2 regions of the Pseudoalteromonas sp. Xi13 genome follow, and region 1 is predicted to be linked to the other one. Evidence: riboswitches for the same ligand, from Rfam matches in the RefSeq annotation. Region 1 holds a riboswitch; the other holds the start of a gene.
The links. A riboswitch is a leader RNA that binds a small molecule or an ion and turns the genes downstream of it on or off. The one in region 1 is predicted to bind lysine.
Positions count from the first base shown of each region.

Region 2: another riboswitch for lysine. It lies ahead of lysC (lysine-sensitive aspartokinase 3); the one in region 1 lies ahead of dapA (4-hydroxy-tetrahydrodipicolinate synthase).

Region 1 covers NZ_CP034439.1:210,552-220,136, reverse strand. Annotated here, with positions in the region: gene acnB (bifunctional aconitate hydratase 2/2-methylisocitrate dehydratase) at 1-601, opposite strand, end outside; gene EJ103_RS01055 (OmpA family protein) at 910-1,968, opposite strand; gene EJ103_RS01050 (protein adenylyltransferase SelO family protein) at 2,303-3,709, opposite strand; gene EJ103_RS01045 (DNA-3-methyladenine glycosylase I) at 3,712-4,416, opposite strand; lysine riboswitch at 4,611-4,807, shown strand; gene dapA (4-hydroxy-tetrahydrodipicolinate synthase) at 4,936-5,820, shown strand; gene EJ103_RS01035 (2,3,4,5-tetrahydropyridine-2,6-dicarboxylate N-succinyltransferase) at 5,836-6,576, shown strand; gene EJ103_RS01030 (PLP-dependent decarboxylase) at 6,576-7,781, shown strand; gene EJ103_RS01025 (succinylglutamate desuccinylase/aspartoacylase family protein) at 7,787-8,908, shown strand; gene EJ103_RS01020 (phospholipase A) at 9,118-9,585, shown strand, end outside.
Region 2 covers NZ_CP034439.1:2,185,474-2,195,058, reverse strand. Annotated here, with positions in the region: gene EJ103_RS09840 (ATPase) at 1-2,542, opposite strand, end outside; gene EJ103_RS09835 (hypothetical protein) at 2,539-3,087, opposite strand; gene EJ103_RS09830 (hypothetical protein) at 3,091-4,362, opposite strand; lysine riboswitch at 4,653-4,825, shown strand; gene lysC (lysine-sensitive aspartokinase 3) at 4,902-6,287, shown strand; gene EJ103_RS09820 (4'-phosphopantetheinyl transferase superfamily protein) at 6,306-7,049, opposite strand; gene EJ103_RS09815 (sodium-dependent transporter) at 7,188-8,510, shown strand; gene EJ103_RS09810 (2-hydroxyacid dehydrogenase) at 8,578-9,558, opposite strand.

The sequences.
Region 1 (9,585 bases):
TTGCTAAAGCATGAAGCGGGATATCTGGACGTGACCATGCATCTGGTGCAGGTGATAAATCATCAGTGTTTGTCTCGCCGGTTACTTTAAATACAGTAACAGAGATTTTTTCAGCAACAGCTGGCTTGTTAGTAAACCATTCAGCGTCTGCCCAAGATTGAATAATCTTTTTAGCGTGCTCGTTGCCTGCTTTTGCTTTTTCTTCTACGTCGTAAAATGCATCAAACATTAATAATGTGTTTGATAGGCCTTTTACAGCGATAGGCGCAAGTGTTTCGTCATCAAGTAGCTCAATCATTGGGGCGATGTTGTAACCACCTAACATTGTACCTAATAATTCTGCTGCTTTTTCTTTAGATACTAATGGAGATTGTGCTTCGCCTTTAGCAACTGCCGCTAAAAAGCCTGCTTTGATGTATGCTGCATCATCAACGCCCGGTGGTACGCGGTTGATTAGTAAATCTAAGATGAACTCTTCTTCACCCGCTGGTGGGTTTTTAATTAGTTCAATAAGATCAGCCGTTTGCTGAGCATCTAATGGCGCTGGTACGATACCTAACGCGGCACGTTCTTCTACGTGTTTACGATATTCTTGTAGCACAATATTGCCCTCTTGGTGACGTGAAAGTATTCGGTAGCGCCTCATGCGCAAAAAAAGTAACCCAATACTTATAGTATTCTAACGCGGGATTATAAAGCTTTTATGTATAGATGAAAATCCATCCAGCTAAGCAACTGATTATACCGACTATAAATATTATGAATAGTGGTAAGCATAAATTCTATTTTCGTGAATGTTTATTAAGTAATAATCATTCTTGTTTAATCAGGCTAATACTGCATATGCTGTTTTAAAGGCATAAAAAAACCCAGCACTAAGCTGGGTTTTTAAAATAAAGTAAGTAACTATTAACGCTTAACTTTTACACGTTCAATAGATTTTACATGTGCTTCTACACGACGGTTTTCAGCGTGAGCTTCTTTCGTGTTAGCTGTGTTTTTAAGACGTTCTTCACCTAGGCCAACAGTTGTAATGCGATCTTCAGCAATGCCATCTTTAATTAGCTCTTGTGCTACATCATCAGCACGCTTTTTAGAAAGCATCTTGTTGTAGTTTGCGTTACCTACCGCTGACGCGTGGCCTTCAAGTAGTACAGTTGTATCTTCGTGCTCTTTTAAGAACTCAGATACTGATGCAATGTCGTCAAAGTAACGTTGACCAACTTGTGCAGAATCATGTGGGAAAGTAACTAATAAGCTTGTTGTTACTTCACGGTCTTCGTATAAAGTACAGCCATCGCCATCCACAGCGTCTGTCATTGGCGTGTTAGGACATTTATCATCTTTATCTAGGATGTTGTCGTTGTCGCTGTCTTTAGGTTCTACAGGTACTTCTACTACTGCTGTAGGCGCTGGCTCTACAGGCTGTGCAGGCATAGAGTTTTGGCCAAATAAGTAGTTAATACCAATTTTAGCACCTACATCTGTGTAACCTTTATCAAGACCTTGGTATACCGCAGTTTCAGCGTTTACGAAAAAGCCATCAGTAATAAAGTGTTGGTAACCAACACCTGCGTTTAAGAATGTGTTGTCATCTACTACGTCCATTTCTTTAATACCGAATAGACCGTAGAAAGGGCCGCCGTCAAGGTGGTAAAGCGCATCAATACCGTAACGCTCGCCGTCGATATTATTACGATTGCCCGCAGCTTTATCGAACGCGTTAAAGTCCATATCTGCATACTCAAGGCGTGCGCTCCAGTAATCGCTGAAACGGTAACCTGCTTCTACACCCCAACCAGTTGACTCGTTTACGTCAAGGCCAGCTTGAGCGCGCATGTTTTCCCATGACGCATCATAGTAGTCACCAAATGCACCAATGTAGAAACCTTCTTCTTTATCGGCAGCGAATGTAGACGCGCTAGTTGCAGCTAACGCAATTGCAATTGTAAGTGATTTTAATTTCATTGTTTTCTTCCCATTTTAACAACTTAGAAAATTGTAGCTAATCAATACTAGCTCAACCAGTTTTGTACACACTACCCGAGCTTTTGTTAATCGATACTTAACGAAAAATAAAGTTTATAAATTTTTTCAACGATCTACAGGCATTCCAACCACCAATTGTAGGTTAAGTAAAAATTTTTACCTAATCTGCAATTAATAAATTATGGTAATTTATAAATAGTTACTTTTTATGAATGCGCACAATAACACCGAGTGTGTAACTGCTCAATCATTGTACACTGCATTATTTAAAAATGACTATTTATAATCAAAAACTTACAATTAATTACAATACTTAAGTACCGCAAAAAGTTTGATAGCCCTTGTCATCTTTACCTGTCTCTTGAAAGCGGGCTAAATTAGCTGTTTTATCATATGGGTTACTCATCACCGCTAAGAAGTCGCTTAACAGCTCGCTCTCGCCGTGTTGATTATATTGCGCAAGTATTTCTTCGACGATGTGATTACGCGGTATAACCCTTGGGTTAGCCGCTCTCATTAGGTTATAGCTGTTTTCATCACATCTTTTTTGCCATAACATGGCCCATTGCGTTAATTCATCTGGCACTTTGCCACCCTTTAGTGACTCGGTTAAGGCATCAAAGGTATTGGTGTAATCGAGCTTATGCTCTTGGAATAACAATAATAACTTACTTACAAGCTCTACATCGTCTTCGTTATAACCTGCTAAGCCTAATTTTTGTGCCCACATTTGATTATATTGCTCGTTAAATAACGTAGAAAACTGATTAATTAGCGGCGTCATTAAACTTACAGCTTGTTCATCATCTTCATCTATTAGCGGGATTAGGCTCTCAGCTAAACGCGCGCAGTTCCAACTTACAATATTTGGCTGATTACCATAGGCATAACGACCTTGCTTATCAATTGAGCTAAATACGGTATCAAAATCAAAGGTATTCATCATTGCACACGGGCCGTAGTCGATAGTTTCGCCACTTATCAAGGTATTATCAGTATTCATAACGCCATGAATAAAGCCCACTCGCATCCAGCTAATAACCAGCGCTAGCTGACTATTTATAACGGCTGCTAAAAAGTCTAAATAGCGCTGAGCCCCTGCTGATTGAATACTTGGGTAATGGCGTTCAATGGCTACATCTGCTAATTTTTTTAATCCCTCTACATCACCTTGAGTTGCTAAATACTGAAACGAGCCAACGCGAATATGGCTACTTGCTAAGCGGGTAACAATTGCGCCAGGTTGCGGCGGATTACGATAAACAGCTTCGCCTGTGCCGACAACAGCCAAACACCGCGTGGTTTTAATCCCTAAGCCATGCATAGCTTCGCTCATAATATACTCGCGAATAGCGGGGCCTAGTGCACATCGCCCATCGCCTCCTCTTGAAAAAGGCGTGGCGCCTGAGCCTTTTAACTGAATATCCCACAGCTGATTTTTATCATCGCTGATAGCACCCAGTAAGTGCGCTCGCCCATCACCCAAGCGCGGCGAAAAGTGCCCAAACTGATGCCCAGAATAGCCAAGCGCTACAGCATTTACCGGTTGTGGCTCGTTACCAGCAAAAGTACTGGCGCGCAGCGCAGGCTCAACATCTATATTAAACTGCTGTGCTAACGCTTCGTTCCACAAAAGTAATTGCGCAGCTGCAACGCTTGAAGGACTATCCTCTATTGCGAAGTTATCTGCTATGTCTGTGTATCTTGGCACTAGTTTCATGGTTAATCCTCTGTTTGTTGGCTTATGCCTACGCGATTGTCGCCCACGCTGTAAGCCACAATTAAGCTAAGTTCTTGCAGGCTCAAACCACTTTGCTTTTGCATTTCGTTAAAAAACGCCTCTGCGGCAGTGAGTGATTTTTTAGTCTGCAGGCCGCCATCGATAATTTTGTGCGCTCTTAGGTAACTTTCTACATCTCGCGAAAGTAAAAAAGTATCTTTACCAAGCGCTCTTAAGGCATACGGGCCTGTATTGCCGCCCAAACGGGCGCCGTGTTTTTTTAAATATGCCCATAAACCAATAATGTCATCGCTTGGCCAGTTAGCTACAAACTTGCTAAAACTGCCATGTTCCTGAGCTATTTCGTGGATCATGTAGGCATTTTCAGGAATTGTTTTTACCTTTTTATAATTACGAATAATGCGCTCATCAGTTGCTTTTTGCTCGAGCATATCGGGCGGCATCATAAGTAATTTATCAACACTAAACTGCCAAAAAACCTCTCTAAAACCTGGCCATTTACTGTTTATTACCGACCAGTAAAACCCGCTTTGAAATACTTTACGGGTAAACTCTTCAAGCCAATCGTCGTCACTTAATGCGCTTAATGCTTTTTTAGATAAGGGTTTTGCGAGTAATAACTTAAGCATTTTTTCAGAACCTTTTCGCTCTACTGCTCGCTTATAAATATCGCTAAATTTTTCCATACTTATTAAATACCTCATCACTGCTCATAGGGTTAGTTTACGAGAAAAGCAGCCAATACGTAACCACCCACATTTTCGATGAACTAATCTGTATCCTGCAACTTGACACCTAGACGGCTAAAATGTTTTAATCGCCGCAATTACCCTATTTAAATTGTATTTTGTTAAACCTTTAGCGGTTAAATAAAATACAAAGGGCTAGAAGAGGTGCGTTATTCAGGTAGCGTATGTTAGGAGCGCAAACTCCAGTGAGCATATGTGAGGGGAATACCGCCGAGAGGTAAACGCTTTTGCGAAGCAATTACTTCGGGCGACTAGGTTGAATCCTAGCGACTGTCACCAATAGCTGTTTTAAAACAGCTTATTAGTTTGGTGGAGAGCTTCTGGTCTTAAATAATAAGGCCGTGCGCCCTATTATTTTAAGCCCATTCGCTCTTCGAATACTGTTCGAACGACGTTAATGCGGCTCACATCATACAGCCTCCTTAATATCTCGAACACCTTATAGGTTCGTAAGAGATGATTCACAACTTCAATTTAGACGACTACGCACTGTGGACAGCGCTTGTTACGCCGTTTGATCAACAAGGTAATGTTGACTACGACACGCTCACAACACTTGTTAGCGAACAAGAAGCGGCACACAACGGTATTTTACTGCTCGGTAGCACAGGTGAAGGCTTAGCCCTTACGCTTAAAGAGCAGCAAGGCATTGTTGAGCACGTGTGCCAATTAAAACCCAGTGTACCGCTTATGGTTGCTGTTGGTGGTAGTAATTTGGCCCAACAAAAAGAATGGGTTAGCTACTGTAACCAATTACCTATTCACAGCTACTTATTAGGCTCGCCTCTTTATGCAAAACCAGGGGCTGTAGGTCAAACACATTGGTACGAAAGCTTATTAAACGAAAGCGCGCATCCGTGTATGTTGTACAACGTACCTGGGCGCAGCGGTGTAAGCATTCCTATCGAGACCATTGAAAACTTAAAAGCGCACCCAAAACTGTGGGCTTTAAAAGAAGCCAGTGGCAACATCACCCAATTTGAAGCATACCGACAAGCCGCGCCTAATTTAGCGCTATACAGTGGCGACGATGCACTTATGCCCTACTTTGCCCAAGCAGGTGCAAAAGGCTTAGTTTCGGTTGCGGCCAATGCATGGCCTTTGCAAACACATGAATTTGTAAAGCGCAGCCTAAGCGGTCAACACCCCAATTTATTTGCTCAGTGGACTCGGGCTATTAATAGCCTATTTGCTGTAGCAAACCCTATTCCCGTAAAAGTGCTAATGCACCAGCAAGGGCGTTTAAATAGCCCACTGTTGCGTCCACCTTTAACGCATCTTGAGTTAACGCAAACCGATTGCATTACCACTGCAAACGACACCATTTTATCTTGGCATTAAACACAGGTTTTTATAATGAGCTGGTTAGAACTACTAAATAATTTAGAATCGGGCGCAGTACGCGCAGCATCACAAAACGAAAGCGGCCAATGGGAAGCTAACGTAGAAGTAAAACAAGGCATTTTAGAAGCCTTTAAAAATGGCACTAACACCGAGTTTGCAGGCGGGTTTGTTGATAAGCACAACCTTGCACCGCAAGAATTTAGCACTGACGATGGCGTGCGTATGGTACCAGGTGGCACCAGTGTTCGCCGCGGAGCCTACGTAGCTAAAGGCACTATTATTATGCCACCAGCGTACGTAAATATTGGCGCATACATCGACGAAGGTACTATGGTTGATAGCCACGCATTAGTGGGTTCGTGTGCACAAGTTGGTAAAAATGTACATTTAAGCGCAGCTGTTCAACTTGGTGGTGTACTTGAGCCAATTGGGGCAAGCCCAGTCGTGGTTGAAGACGATGCGTTTATTGGCGCAGGTTGTGTTATTGTTGAAGGCGTAGTGGTTAAAAAAGGCGCGGTACTTGCGCCAGGTGTGCGTTTATCTGCCACTATTCCGGTTTACGACTGTGTTAACGAGCGCCAGCTAGATAAAGGCGAGCCAATTCCAGAGTACGCTATTGTAATACCAGGCTCTCGCCCTGCGTCTAACGAATGGGCTCGTGAGCAAGGCTTAAGCATGTCGTGTGCACTCATTGTTAAATACCGCGACGAGCAAAGCGATGCATCGTTATTGCTAGAAGAGGTTTTACGATAATGAGCTTTTTGAGCACGCCTATCAAGGCCGCCGTAAATACACTTACTCAGCAACTTGATACACCTTTTTTTGTTTACGACTTAGACAAACTAAACGCACACCTTACCCGTTTAGTTGCGCAATCCGATGTAAAGCTTTGGTATGCGGTAAAAGCCAATCCGCTTTCTAAGGTTATTCAATGCCTAGACAGCGCCGGATTTAACTTTGACGTAGCAAGTAAAGGTGAGCTTGAACAAGTCCTTGCACAAGGTATTAGTTCACAGCGCGTGCTCAACACAGGGCCTGCAAAGAGCCCTAAACAAATTAAACACTTTATTGAGCGCGGCGTGCGTATTTTTGTTGCCGAAAGCCTCAATCAAGTACGTTGGTTAAACCAGCAAGCGCAGCTGCAAAATACGCAGCTGCAAGTATTACTGCGTGTGCAGTTACGCTGGCCAGAAGGTGAAAAAAACCCATTAGGGGGTGACAGCCTTACTCCGTTTGGGCTTGGTTGCGATGAATGGCAAGCGCTCAATTCTGGCGATTACCCAGCACTTAATTTTGATGGTCTGCATATTTTTCAGTGGGGCAACATGCTTAGCACGCAAAAGCTAAGCGAGCTGTGGTCGCAAATGATTGCACCGCTTACCACCTTGGCTAATAACTTAAATATAAACCTTAAAATTTTAGACTTAGGCGGCGGTTTAGGTATTCCTTACACACCAAACGATGCAACACTTGAGTGGGATGGATTAATCACCGCGCTGGCAAAAATTAAAAAAGATGCGGGTGTAGACGAGCTTTGGATGGAGCTTGGCCGTTACGCTGTAGGCGAATGCGGTCATTACGCGAACCCCGTCGTTGAGTGCAAACAAAACTACGGGCAACAGCAAGTTATTTTAACCGGTGGTATTAACCACTTATTGCGCCCTGCTGTTACAAGCCAAGATTTTCCTGCGGCGTTACTGCGCGAATCAACAGCGCCAGAACAAGCAATGAGCTTATATGGCCCATTATGTACTGCCCTTGATTGCTTAGGCGAGCATACCCTACCAAGCGATTTAAACGAGCAAGACTGGCTGGTGTTTAGCCAATGTGGCGCCTATGGTTTTACCGAAAGCATGCCCTATTTTTTATGCCATGAACTAGCTGCAGAATACGTGTTACAAAATGGCGAGCTCACGTGTGTGCGCCAAGCAGAAGATGCCAGTCACTACTTAAGGTAATAAACATGAGCATAACAACACCCATTAGCCAAGAAAACATTATAGTAGGGGAAGTAGCAAACGGCTTACCCCTAACTATTCCGGTGTATCGCTTAAAAGGCGATGGCAGCGGGCCAAGCGTGTATATTCAAGCCAATATGCATGGCGCCGAGGTACAAGGTAACGCGGTTATTTTTCAGCTGCTAGAGCAGTTAAAACAGCTCAATTTAAAAGGCGACATTACCTTAGTACCTTATGCTAACCCTATTGGTTGTAATCAAAAATCAGGGGAATTTACCCTTGGCCGATTCGACCCTATTACTGGCACTAACTGGAACCGTATGTATCACTACAATAGTGATTTAGTCACCCAGTTTGCACACGAGCATAGCCAGTACGACGATGCAGCTTTAAAAAGTAATTTTAAAAAAGCCCTGCTTGATGAAATAGATGCCAAACTTAACGGCCCAGCTTACTTGCTCAATACCGGTAAACGCATTGCGCTTAACCTGCAAAAGCTTGCGCATCAAGCCGATCTCGTGCTCGACTTACATACGGGGCCTATTTCAAGTAAGCATCTGTACTGTCCAACGTATGCCAGCGACAGCGCACGTTATTTTAATATTGAACACGTACTGCTAATTCCAAGCGACTTTGATGGCGCAATGGATGAAGCTAGCTTTTGCCCATGGTGGCATCTAAGTGATGCACTTAGTGCGCAAGGCAGGGACTTCAATGTACAGGTTGAGGCCTTTACAGTAGAGCTAGGCAGCCAAGAAAAAATAGATTTAGCAGCCGCCTTTGATGATGCAAACAGCATTTTAAGCTATTTGAACCATAAAAATGTATTAGTAGATGCAGCGCATCAACCTAAGCAGATGACCCGTTATGCGTGCCATTTAGATGACTACTTTGCTTATTATGCGCCGATTGGCGGCATGGTTGAATATGTTGCTCCGTTAGGCGCACACATAAAGGCAGGTGAGCCAATAGCCCATATATTACGCATGGAGCGCTATTTAACTGAGCAGCCCCTACAAACATTAAGCCTTGATTGCGATGCAATTGCTATTTTGCATTTTGCCTCAGCAAGCGTAAACCAAGGCACTGAACTATATAAGTTTTTTACTAACGTATTTGAGTTATAACGGACCGCGCTATAACTCCCCCTTCTCATTGCGTGAGAGTAAGTTAACTAACTTACAATATAAGCGGCTATATGCCGCTTTTTTTGATCTGTGATAACGGTGTAAACGTAAGGTAATCAAATAAGTGTAAATTCAGTGAAAGTTCACCGTTACAAATGTAAAAACACGTTATAATTTATAAATCTACCTTACTCTCAAAGGAATAAACAATGAGCTGGCGTTATTGGATTGCAGTTACGGCTTTACTAAGCACACCCTCTTTTGCCCAACAAGAGGTTAAAAAAAATGAACAAGACAACGACATAGAGCTAGTTAAGCAATGTATTTTAAATGAAGTAATTGGTGGCGATGGTAAGCAAACCCTAGACGAGCTGCGCACAAAATGCTCCGCCCTTGAAGAAAACAAACAACTTACCGCACTTGATAAACGCAAGGCTCGCGAAGAGGTAAGCAAAAAAAATCGTAACGTAATTACGCCGCATAAACGTAACTACATTTTACCTTTATCGTATGTCTCGCACCCTAACGATCGCCCGTTTGATGGCTTTGACGAGCTAACAGATGAAGAAAATGGCGAACCCCTTGATAACCTAGAGGCTAAATACCAGCTTTCTATTAAAGTGCCACTGTACGATGATTTTGCAGATGACGACCAAGCCATCTTTTTTGGCTTTACT
Region 2 (9,585 bases), 1.7 Mb from region 1:
TTAATAAGTAACGAATAAACAACATGCCACATAATAACTTAATAGTAATACGGGTCCCGTTTGAGCCAGCTGAGTCTATTTTTTCAAAGTGTTCTGTTTCACCTGCGCGGTTAACCACTTCAAAACGAATATCAAATAAGTCAGTTAATGTAAGGCCTGCTTTGTCGGAGGCAAGTTTTATTAGGTGATCTTTTGCTTCGTTTACCGCGCTTTCGCTGTAAGGTTCTTGGCTTAATAAATCAAGGGTGTCGCCTTGTTCAAACTGATGCGACGTGCTGATAATGGTATCAATACTATCAACCAGCATTTTGCGCGGTATTACGTTAATTTTAAACGCTTGAAGGTTAGAAATACGGTGCTGGCTTATGCCTTTATTAAAGCTGTTCATTTCGCGGCGAAGTCGGTCTAAGTCTTCACGCAAGCCTTTAATTGTGGCGGCTACTTCGGTCAGGGCTACGCGGCCTTGGCGCTCAACGGCATCGCGTTCGTTATCGAGGTTATGAAACGCGCTAATCAACTTTTGGTATTTAGTAAATTCGTCGTTTTCGTTATCGAACTTAGTAATACCCGCGTTATATACATGCAAATAGGTATTACGCACGTTTATGTCAAAGTTGCGCAGCTCTTGGCAGTCTTTATTAAAGTGATGTACTAGGTCGCTTAAGTTATCAAAGTCGACTGTTATATCAATCATATACGGGGTTACTTTACCGCTGTATAAATCAAGCGTGTGGTCAATTCGCTCGCTTTTAACTTGGCGTAGGCGCTCGGTTTGGCGATTAATTTGCTCTTGCTTAGATTTAATTAACGAGCGCCTGTCTGCAATTGAGCCACTATTTTTTTGAATGTCTTGCAGGTAGTCGTCAACTTGTTCGCGCTCTGCTAATAACTGCTCTTTTAGCATGGATTGCGCTTCTACCGATTGCTGCATTACCTCAAATTGCTCTAAGCGTTTTAGGGCGCTCTCTGCGCTCATTAGCTCATCGTAAAGTGCATCTTTTTCTTTTTGTTTATCGGCCACGTTAGCGGCTACTTCGCGCTGTTGTTTAAACTCTTTTAACGAGCGTTCCAGCGCGTCTAGCTGAGCGCTAAGTTGGGCTTTGTTTTCGCCGCTTTGCATTTGCACTGGCGACAGTTTTTTAAGTTTAATGCTTGCACCTGGAAGCGTTAGTACACCGCCTTTGACGTTTTCGCTTAATAGCGATAAAAATTCCCCAAATGCGTCTTCATCATCAATGGTTATATCGCCATTGCTGGTGGTGGCAAACGAGAGTATATCGGGGTTTAAAATGCGCGATATTTCTTCTACTTCTTTAAGTGATAGGTCTTCGCGCATTCGAGTAAACAAATTAAACTCAAGGTTTTTAAGCTGCAGTTTTAAGCTTTTAATTTGCTTTTGCGTTTCGCTAATGCGGTAATCAAGCGTGTGTAGGCTTTGCCCTTGTGCGCTGGTAATCGAGTGCGAAAGCGACTCGTAGTCTTGCTTAAGTTGGCCAAGGTTGGTTTTAAGGGTGGCTTTATTTACCAGTTCAAATTCACTTTTAAGAGCGCTGTAATCTAAAAACCATTGCTCTATTTGGGTTTGCCTGCGCTCTATATCGCGCGATTGCTGTACGTATAAGCTTTGCTTTTGCTCAAACTCGTGTTTTTCGTGCTCTATGTCTTCAAGGGCAATGGCTAGTTCGCTTAGTTGCTCTTCTTGGTAGGTATCAAAGTCTATTAATGCTTGATCAATTTTAGGCGCGTAGGCTGCTAACTTACCTTTAAGCACGGTTTGGTTTTCAAGCATTGATTCAAGCGCCGTTATTGGCTCTTGCATTGATTCAAGCGCTTTTAATTCGCGTTTAGCACGATTTACTTTATCAAACGAGCGACGCCATACTTCGTAAAAGTCCACTTTAGAGTTAGACATATGGCGTTCAAACACACGTAGCATAAAGCGTTTAACATCGCTTGCACCCAATTTGTGTAAGTTAAGAATACGCCTAAAAATTTCTTTATAAATGGCGGAGTCTTGCACGTTATTAAGCGGGATCATTTTTAAATTAATGTCGCCGTCAAAAGGTGTTGCGCCGCCGGTAAGCAGGGCGTTTAGCTCTTGTGCTTTAAGCTCTATAGGGTTGTAACCTTGCGTTTTTAAATGATTAAACAGCTTGGTAAACTTAATAATGGTATTACCTTGCGTGTACTGCGCTAAATCAAGTTTGCCTTGATAACAAAAGTACTGATGCGCGTAACCGGCTATTTTACCAAGGCCTGCTACACCAATAACCACCGAGCCATGGGGGAGGTTGGCTTCAAGCAAAATGTACGACTGATCTGATGAAAAATAAAATTTACGGGTTTCATCTAAATCGTGCCCGTCCCATTCGGTTAGGCGCAAATCGTTTATTAGCGGAAATTGCAGGGCGTTAATAACCGAGCTTTTACCGGTATTGTTTGGTGCACAAATAGAGCTACTTTTATCAAGAGGAATAACACACTTTGCATAGCCTGCGGTATTAAGTAGGGCGAGTTTACTTAGTCCGTATAAGTTTTTCATTGCTCGTCCTCTGTAATGTAGGTTTCTTCGTTTACTTCCATAAGTGCATCAATATAGCGGTGAATAGGCGCTTGTAGCATAAAGCCGCCTTCTACTTCGCGGGCAAGGCCTAAACGTACCATACGCAGGTATACATCTTTTCGTAAATCTGAGCCCGAAAATATCTCAAGCTGATCAAACAAGTGTTTATTAATTTGCACTAAGGTTTGCATCAGTTCTAAATCGTTTACTTCATCAAATAGGGCACGCATTGGGTCTTTACCCGTATTGGCAAAGTGCTCAATTAAAATGTAAATAGTCAGTGCAATAGCACGGGATATTTTACCCATGTTTGGCGTGCTTTCGTCGCTGGCAAAGTAGTAAAAGCCGCGGCTGTCGTGTTTTAAATCGTGGCCAAGGGCGCTAAATAAGGCGCTATAAGATTCTATGTGCTGGTCAAGCTCTTGCCACATTACGTTGTCTTGTTCGCAAATATGGTAACCCGCACCTAATTTTTTATTAATGGCTTGTAGGTGCGTAAGCTCGTCTAAGTTTATATGTGTCATGTGTTACTCGTCTGCCTGTGTATCTGGCTGAGGCGCAGAATTAAATGGGTATAACGAAAAATGCTGGCCGGCAATTTTTACGCGTGTTTTTTCATCGCTTTGGCTAATGTGAATTTCACTGTCGCTGACTAGTTTTTGATATAAAAATAGCATTTCGTCGGCGTCTAATTCTGGGTAGCTTTCATCTAAAAATTGCAGCAATGGCTGGGGCTTTTTACGTTTTTTATTAAAGCGTTTTGCAAAGCTTGTTTTAACATCGTGGTAATCAGGAATGTTTGGCGTGACAAATGCCGGCACGTCTTGTTGCTCTGGGAGCTGGTATTCTTCGTGTTCAAATTCTACCAAGCTTGCCATATAGGCAACTATATGACGCTGCTGGCCAAGCGAATAACGCTGCGCATCGCTTACAAAGTTTGGTTGTACCGCGCTTAGCATGTTGTCTACGCCATTTTTACGCACAAGGCCAAGCACTTTTGCTGCCTGGCGGGTAATTAGGTTATTACGGCGTAACTCTTCGCGCAGTGGCATAAGCATATCGGCACTTTTGCGTAAGCTTTCGCGGCCAACTAAATGCATTTCGAGTATCCGAGTACGCAATTGCTCAAGCATACGTTTGTCGCTGTAGGCTTTGCCTGAGCGTTCAATGTGCTCTATTTGCTTACTTATTTGCTGCTCAATCAATGTAAAACAGGCATGAAAGTCACCGCGAATATCGACCATTTCAAGCATCGGCTCTATGTATTCGTCAAAGGCTTCTATTACCGCTTTGTAGCGCTTTTGCAAAGATTGCACCGCGTGATCAGATTTAGCTTGCTCAACAATGTTTAAAATAGCGTTTTCGTTGTGCGCGTAAAGCTTCATTATTTTACGCACCCGATCATCCATAATGCGGCTATAGCGGCGTAAATCGTCAAAGTCTTCTATTTCACCGGCATTATCTAATCGGTTTCCTAGGCGTGCTAAATCATCAACCAAAACGCTAATTTCTTGTGCTAAACCTAGGTGTTCTTCTTGTAATAAAAAGGTCGCAAAATCGGCAATGGCGCGGTTTATTTCAAGCTGGGATGATTTAGCCAATGGAATAAGTATGTCTTGATTGAGCAAACGATTTGTTTCTTTGTATATGCGCTCGTTTGTCCACGTGGGGTGTTTTTGCTTAATGGCGTTTTGCACGTCTTTGAGGCTAAAGTCGGCCATTTTAAAACGTTTAAATAATAGCTCTAAAACACCCCAGTGTTCGCTAAGGGTGTTAAGCAGCTTTTTAGCTGGGATCATAATGCGGTGATACATCCTAGTAATGAGTTAACTACACTTAAAGCAGAGCGTAGTTTTTATATTTTTATAATAAAAAGTACTCGTTATTAACTGGCTTAATTTACACATTTTTTTAGCTGGCGTACAGGTGAGTTACATTAAGCGCTGTAAAAGTAGCCAGCAATGTAAACCTTGGCTAAATTATTCGCGTTATATTAGCTAAAACACCTTGACAGCTAGACGTCTAAACGATAACTTTCAAAGCCCCGCTACACAGTGGGGTTTTGTTTTATTAGCCACAGGTTAATACAACATTCAGAAGAGGTGCGATACTTAGGTATTTAATGGTAGGTGACGAACGCCCATAACCATTAAAGAGGGAAGTACTCGCCGAGGAAAACAAGGTTACGTCAACCGTGTTTTTCGGTTTATGGGGCTGAATCCCCAAAACTGTCACCAACTTAGGTGGAGAGCTTCTGGCAGCGGACACATCTTATTTGCATTCCTTTGCCAAGTTCTTCTTGTTTTTTAGCGGTTTGGATACCGCGAAAGGAGACGAAATGACTACCCAATCAGTGCCACAAACAGTATCAGGCGCAAAATCAGATTACATCGTTGCCAAATTTGGCGGAACCAGTGTTGCAAACTTTGAAGCGATGAGTCGCTGCAGCGAAATTATTGTTGCAGATAAAAGCGTACGTATTGTAGCTGTGAGCGCCAGTGCCGGCGTAACTAACCACTTAGTTGCACTGTGCAAACCCGACCTTAGTAAAGAGCAGCGCCAAGCACACATAGATGGCGTATTGGCTATTCAACAGGCTATTTTAGATGAGTTGTCGCTTGAGGCCGATTTAGCCGTAGGTTTTAACGAGACGTTAAAAGCGTTTCAAACGTTAGCACTTGAAACACTCACTACTGATCAACAACACGATGAGCTGCTTAGCTTTGGCGAGCGTTTATCGTCTTATTTATTTGCTCAAGTGCTGCGCTTAAAAGGCTTAAATGCAGATAGGTTTGATGTACGCAAAGTGCTTAAAACCGACAGCCAATTTGGTAAAGCAACGCCCGATGTTGCGGCCACTGCACAAGCCGCTAAAGATCTGTTAATTCCGTTATTAGATGAGCAAGTAATAGTTACACAAGGGTTTATTGGTAGTGATGAATTTGGCCAAACCACAACGCTTGGTCGTGGTGGCTCTGACTACAGTGCGGCGTTATTAGCAGAGGCTATTAACGCTAAAAGTGTACACATTTGGACCGATGTAGTGGGTATTTTTAGCACCGACCCGCGTTTATGCGCTAAGGCAACGCCAATTGCCCGTTTAAGCTTTGATGAAGCCGCAGAAATGGCGACATTTGGCGCAAAAGTATTGCACCCTGCAACTATTTTACCAGCAAGCCGTAGCCATATTAATGTATTTGTAGGCTCTAGCCGCGAGCCAGAGCGCGGAGGAACGTGGATTGAGCGTGAAAAATCGCAGCAGCCAGGTATTCGTGCCGTTACGCAGCGTAAAAACCAAATATTGCTAACGCTTAAAAGCCCAGAAATGTTATTAGCAAGTGGCTTTTTGGCCCGTGTATTTACTATTTTAAGTGAATTTAACATATCGGTAGATTTAGTTACTACCTCAGAAATTAGTGTTGCCATTACGCTCGATAACGCGCCTAATGCCTCGCGACCTGAGCTTGAGCAAGCGTGTTTAGATAAATTGGCCGAATTTTGTCATGTATCGGTTGAAAACAACTTAACCTTAGTGGCGCTTATAGGCTCTGAAATACAGCTACGCCAGCACGAAATGAACCTAATGAACGTACTAAAAGAGTTTAATATTCGATTAATTTGTCATGGTGCAAGTAAGCACAACTTATGCTTTTTAGTAGAGCAAAGCGAATCAGATACCGTGGTACAAGCAATACACAGCCGCTTATTAGAAAGCGCTGCTTAAGCTTTTAAAGCCAAGTTATTAAGTATCCAAGTTATTTAGTATAAAGCACCGCCAGTCGGTGCTTTTTTTATGCGCCACGCTTATATCAAACTCCTCATTGGCAACCGTTATGCTGTTACTCGATGCTGTAAGGTTTAACAAAGAAAATTCATCAAATACATTTGGGCTAAGCAATTGCGCTATTGGGCGGCTAGTTGCTTTAGCGAGTGCTTCTTTTAAGGTCCAAATTCTAAAAAAGCTCTGAGCTTGCTCTTTTATAGCCAAAGGGGCGGTAATTAAGGCAATTTCAGCCTTATTATAAAAATGCTTAGCGAGCTTTTCGAATGGGCGTTTTAAGTTTATTTTTTCAATATCAAAGCCAAACTCCGCCTTAGTAACATTAAGTGCAACGCCAACTAAGCCATGCGAGTGCGAAATACAGGTATTTATAACGGTGTGGTTTATATGGAGCTGTAGTTTTGAGCATTCTTCATTAAAGTGGGTGCTCATTTTATTAAGCGGTATGTGTGCGTATTGGGGCTGAGTATGCTTTGCAAGTTGCTTTAGTAATATACGCGATGCTAGATATTCTTGCTTTGCTTGCATTCGTTTACGGCGATTTATAACGCTTAGCTCAAATGGGCTTAGGTATTGGGTTAAATCAAGGTGTTCTAAATTAAGTGTGTTGGCATTAAACACTAAAATAGTATTGTTGCTAGGGGATAAATCGCTATAAAAAGAGGGAGCAATACTTAGGGTGTTTTTAAAAAAGTGGTTAGTCATACGCGCTTAAAATAAGTGAGTGCTGTAATTATGAGCGGTTAACAGCGCTTATTTATGCCAAAAGCAATTTTATTACTCAGTTGGCATTAAATATGGTTTAATTCACAATAATCAAAGAATAACAGAATTTGTAGATGTATGGCACAAGTGCGTGATGGATTTCAAAGCCGTTTTGGTTTTGTTTTAGCCGCTGCAGGCGCAGCAGTGGGTTTAGGTAATATTTGGGGTTTTCCTACGCAGGCGGCCAACCATGGTGGCGGTGCATTTTTATTGGTTTACTTTGTAGTTATATTTTTACTTGCGCTACCTGCGCTTTATACCGAACTTTATTTAGGCCACCAAGCGCAAGCAAACCCAGTAAAAGCATTGGGTAATGCGTGGCAAAATACCAACAAAAAAGTAGGTGCTGCCGCAGGATATATTGGCCTTGCGGGCGCTGTGGTTATGCTTAGCTTTTATTCCATTGTAGCTGGGTGGATGCTCTCTTACGCCATAGAGCCTATTACTACATTTTTTGGTTTTACCGCCGCAAGCGAATTTTTACACAGCGACTCTATGGTGCGTAATTTTATATTTACGCCGCTTATGCTTATTTTAACCGCCAGTATTATTTTAAAAGGGGTTAAATCTGGGATTGAAACCTGGTCACGCCGTTTAATGCCATTGTTATTGGTGCTACTAATTGGCTTAATTTTTTATATAGCCAGTTTAGAAGGCGCCAGCGAAGGGTTTGCTGCTTATTTAATTCCTAATTTTAGCCAAGTGCTTGACCCAAATTTAATCATTGCTGCAATGGGGCAGGCTTTTTTCTCGCTCTCATTAGGGGTTGGCTGCATGATGATTTATGGCTCGTACCTGCAGCCAGATGCAAACCTGCCAAAACTAACTGCAAGCGTTGCACTACTTGATACCAGCGTGGCATTTTTAGCAGGTTTACTGATAGTGCCTGCAATTTATGTAGCGCAGCATAACGGGGTAGAGGTGTTTAGCGGCGGAAAACTTATAGGTGAAGGGCAGCTTATATTTGCTATTTTGCCAGAGCTTTTTAGTACCATGGGCGAAATTGGCTTACTAATTGGGTTACTGTTTTTTGTACTTATGTCGATTGCATCGGTTACATCTACTATTTCTACCACAGAAATACCGGTAGCGTTTTTAGTAGAAAACCACCGCGTAGATCGTACTAAAGCAACGTGGGCCGTTAGCCTAGTGGTGTTAATATGCGCTAGTGCAATAATATTAAACTTTGAGTGGTTATTTGGTTTAGTAATCATGCTATTTACTCAGTACCAACTTCCACTTATGGGGCTATTTTATTTCATAACCGCAGGTTGGATGTGGAAACGCGGTAATAAGCTTCATAAAGCCAGCACCGGCACGCATTACTGGTTTGCTCAATACATTCGTTTTGTGTGCCCAGTATTAATGACTCTTGTTTTTGCAAACGTTGCGTTTGGCTAAAGTATTTTAAGCTTTACCCGTTATGTGAATAGCAAAACGGGTAAAGCTAAATTAATGGGCCGCGGCTTTATAAAACCTCATTGGTTAAAGGTCTCTGTTCATTAATTTCTATTGCGTTTTGTATGGTGGTATTGGCAATCTCGCTAAGGGCTTCTTGAGTAAAAAAGCCTTGGTGGCCAGTTATTAATACGTTTTTAAAACTAACTAAGCGCGAGAATATATCGTCTTGGTTTATCTCGTCGCTGTGGTTTTTAAAAAATAGCTCTGACTCCTGCTCGTACACATCAAGCCCTAAATACCCTAGCTTTTTAGTTTTAAGCGCATTTATACACGCTTTGCTATTAAGTAGCGCACCGCGCGAAGTGTTAATTAGCATTACCCCAGGTTTCATTTTATTAAATGCATCGGCGTTTATTAAATGGTGTGTTTGCTCATTCAGTGGGCAGTGCAGTGAAATTATATCGCTTTGAGTAAGCAGCGAATCTAAATCGGTGATGGTGTAATTGCCAGGTGTTGCATAAGGGTCGCACACTAAAACATCCGCGCCAAAGCCATTTAAAATATTACAAAGGGCAAGGCCAATTTTACCACAGCCTATAATGCCAACTGTTTTGTTGTGTAAGTTAAAGCCTAATAAACCGTTTAAATCAAAGTTGTCTTCGCGTACGCGGTTATAGGCTTTATGTGTTTTACGGCTAAGGGTAAGCATAAGTGCAACACAGTGCTCAGCTACGGCTTCTGGGCTGTATGCGGGTACTCGTAATACCTTAATGTTGTGTGCTTTGGCGGCTACTAAATCAACATTATTAAACCCTGCGCAGCGAAGTAAAATAGTATTAATTCCTTGCTCAGCAAGGTGCTCAATAACGAGGGCGTTAACTGTGTCGTTTACAAATACACACACAGCATCAAACCCTTTAGCAAGCAGGGCTGTTTGCTCGTTCAGTGCTTGCTCAAAGTAACAAATCTCTATTTGAGGGTGTTTGCTAATACTGCGCTCAAAAAAAGGCTGCTCGTATTTTTGCGTACTAAAAAAAGCAATGTTCATGTTATTTACTCCAAAGCCTAGCTGTTA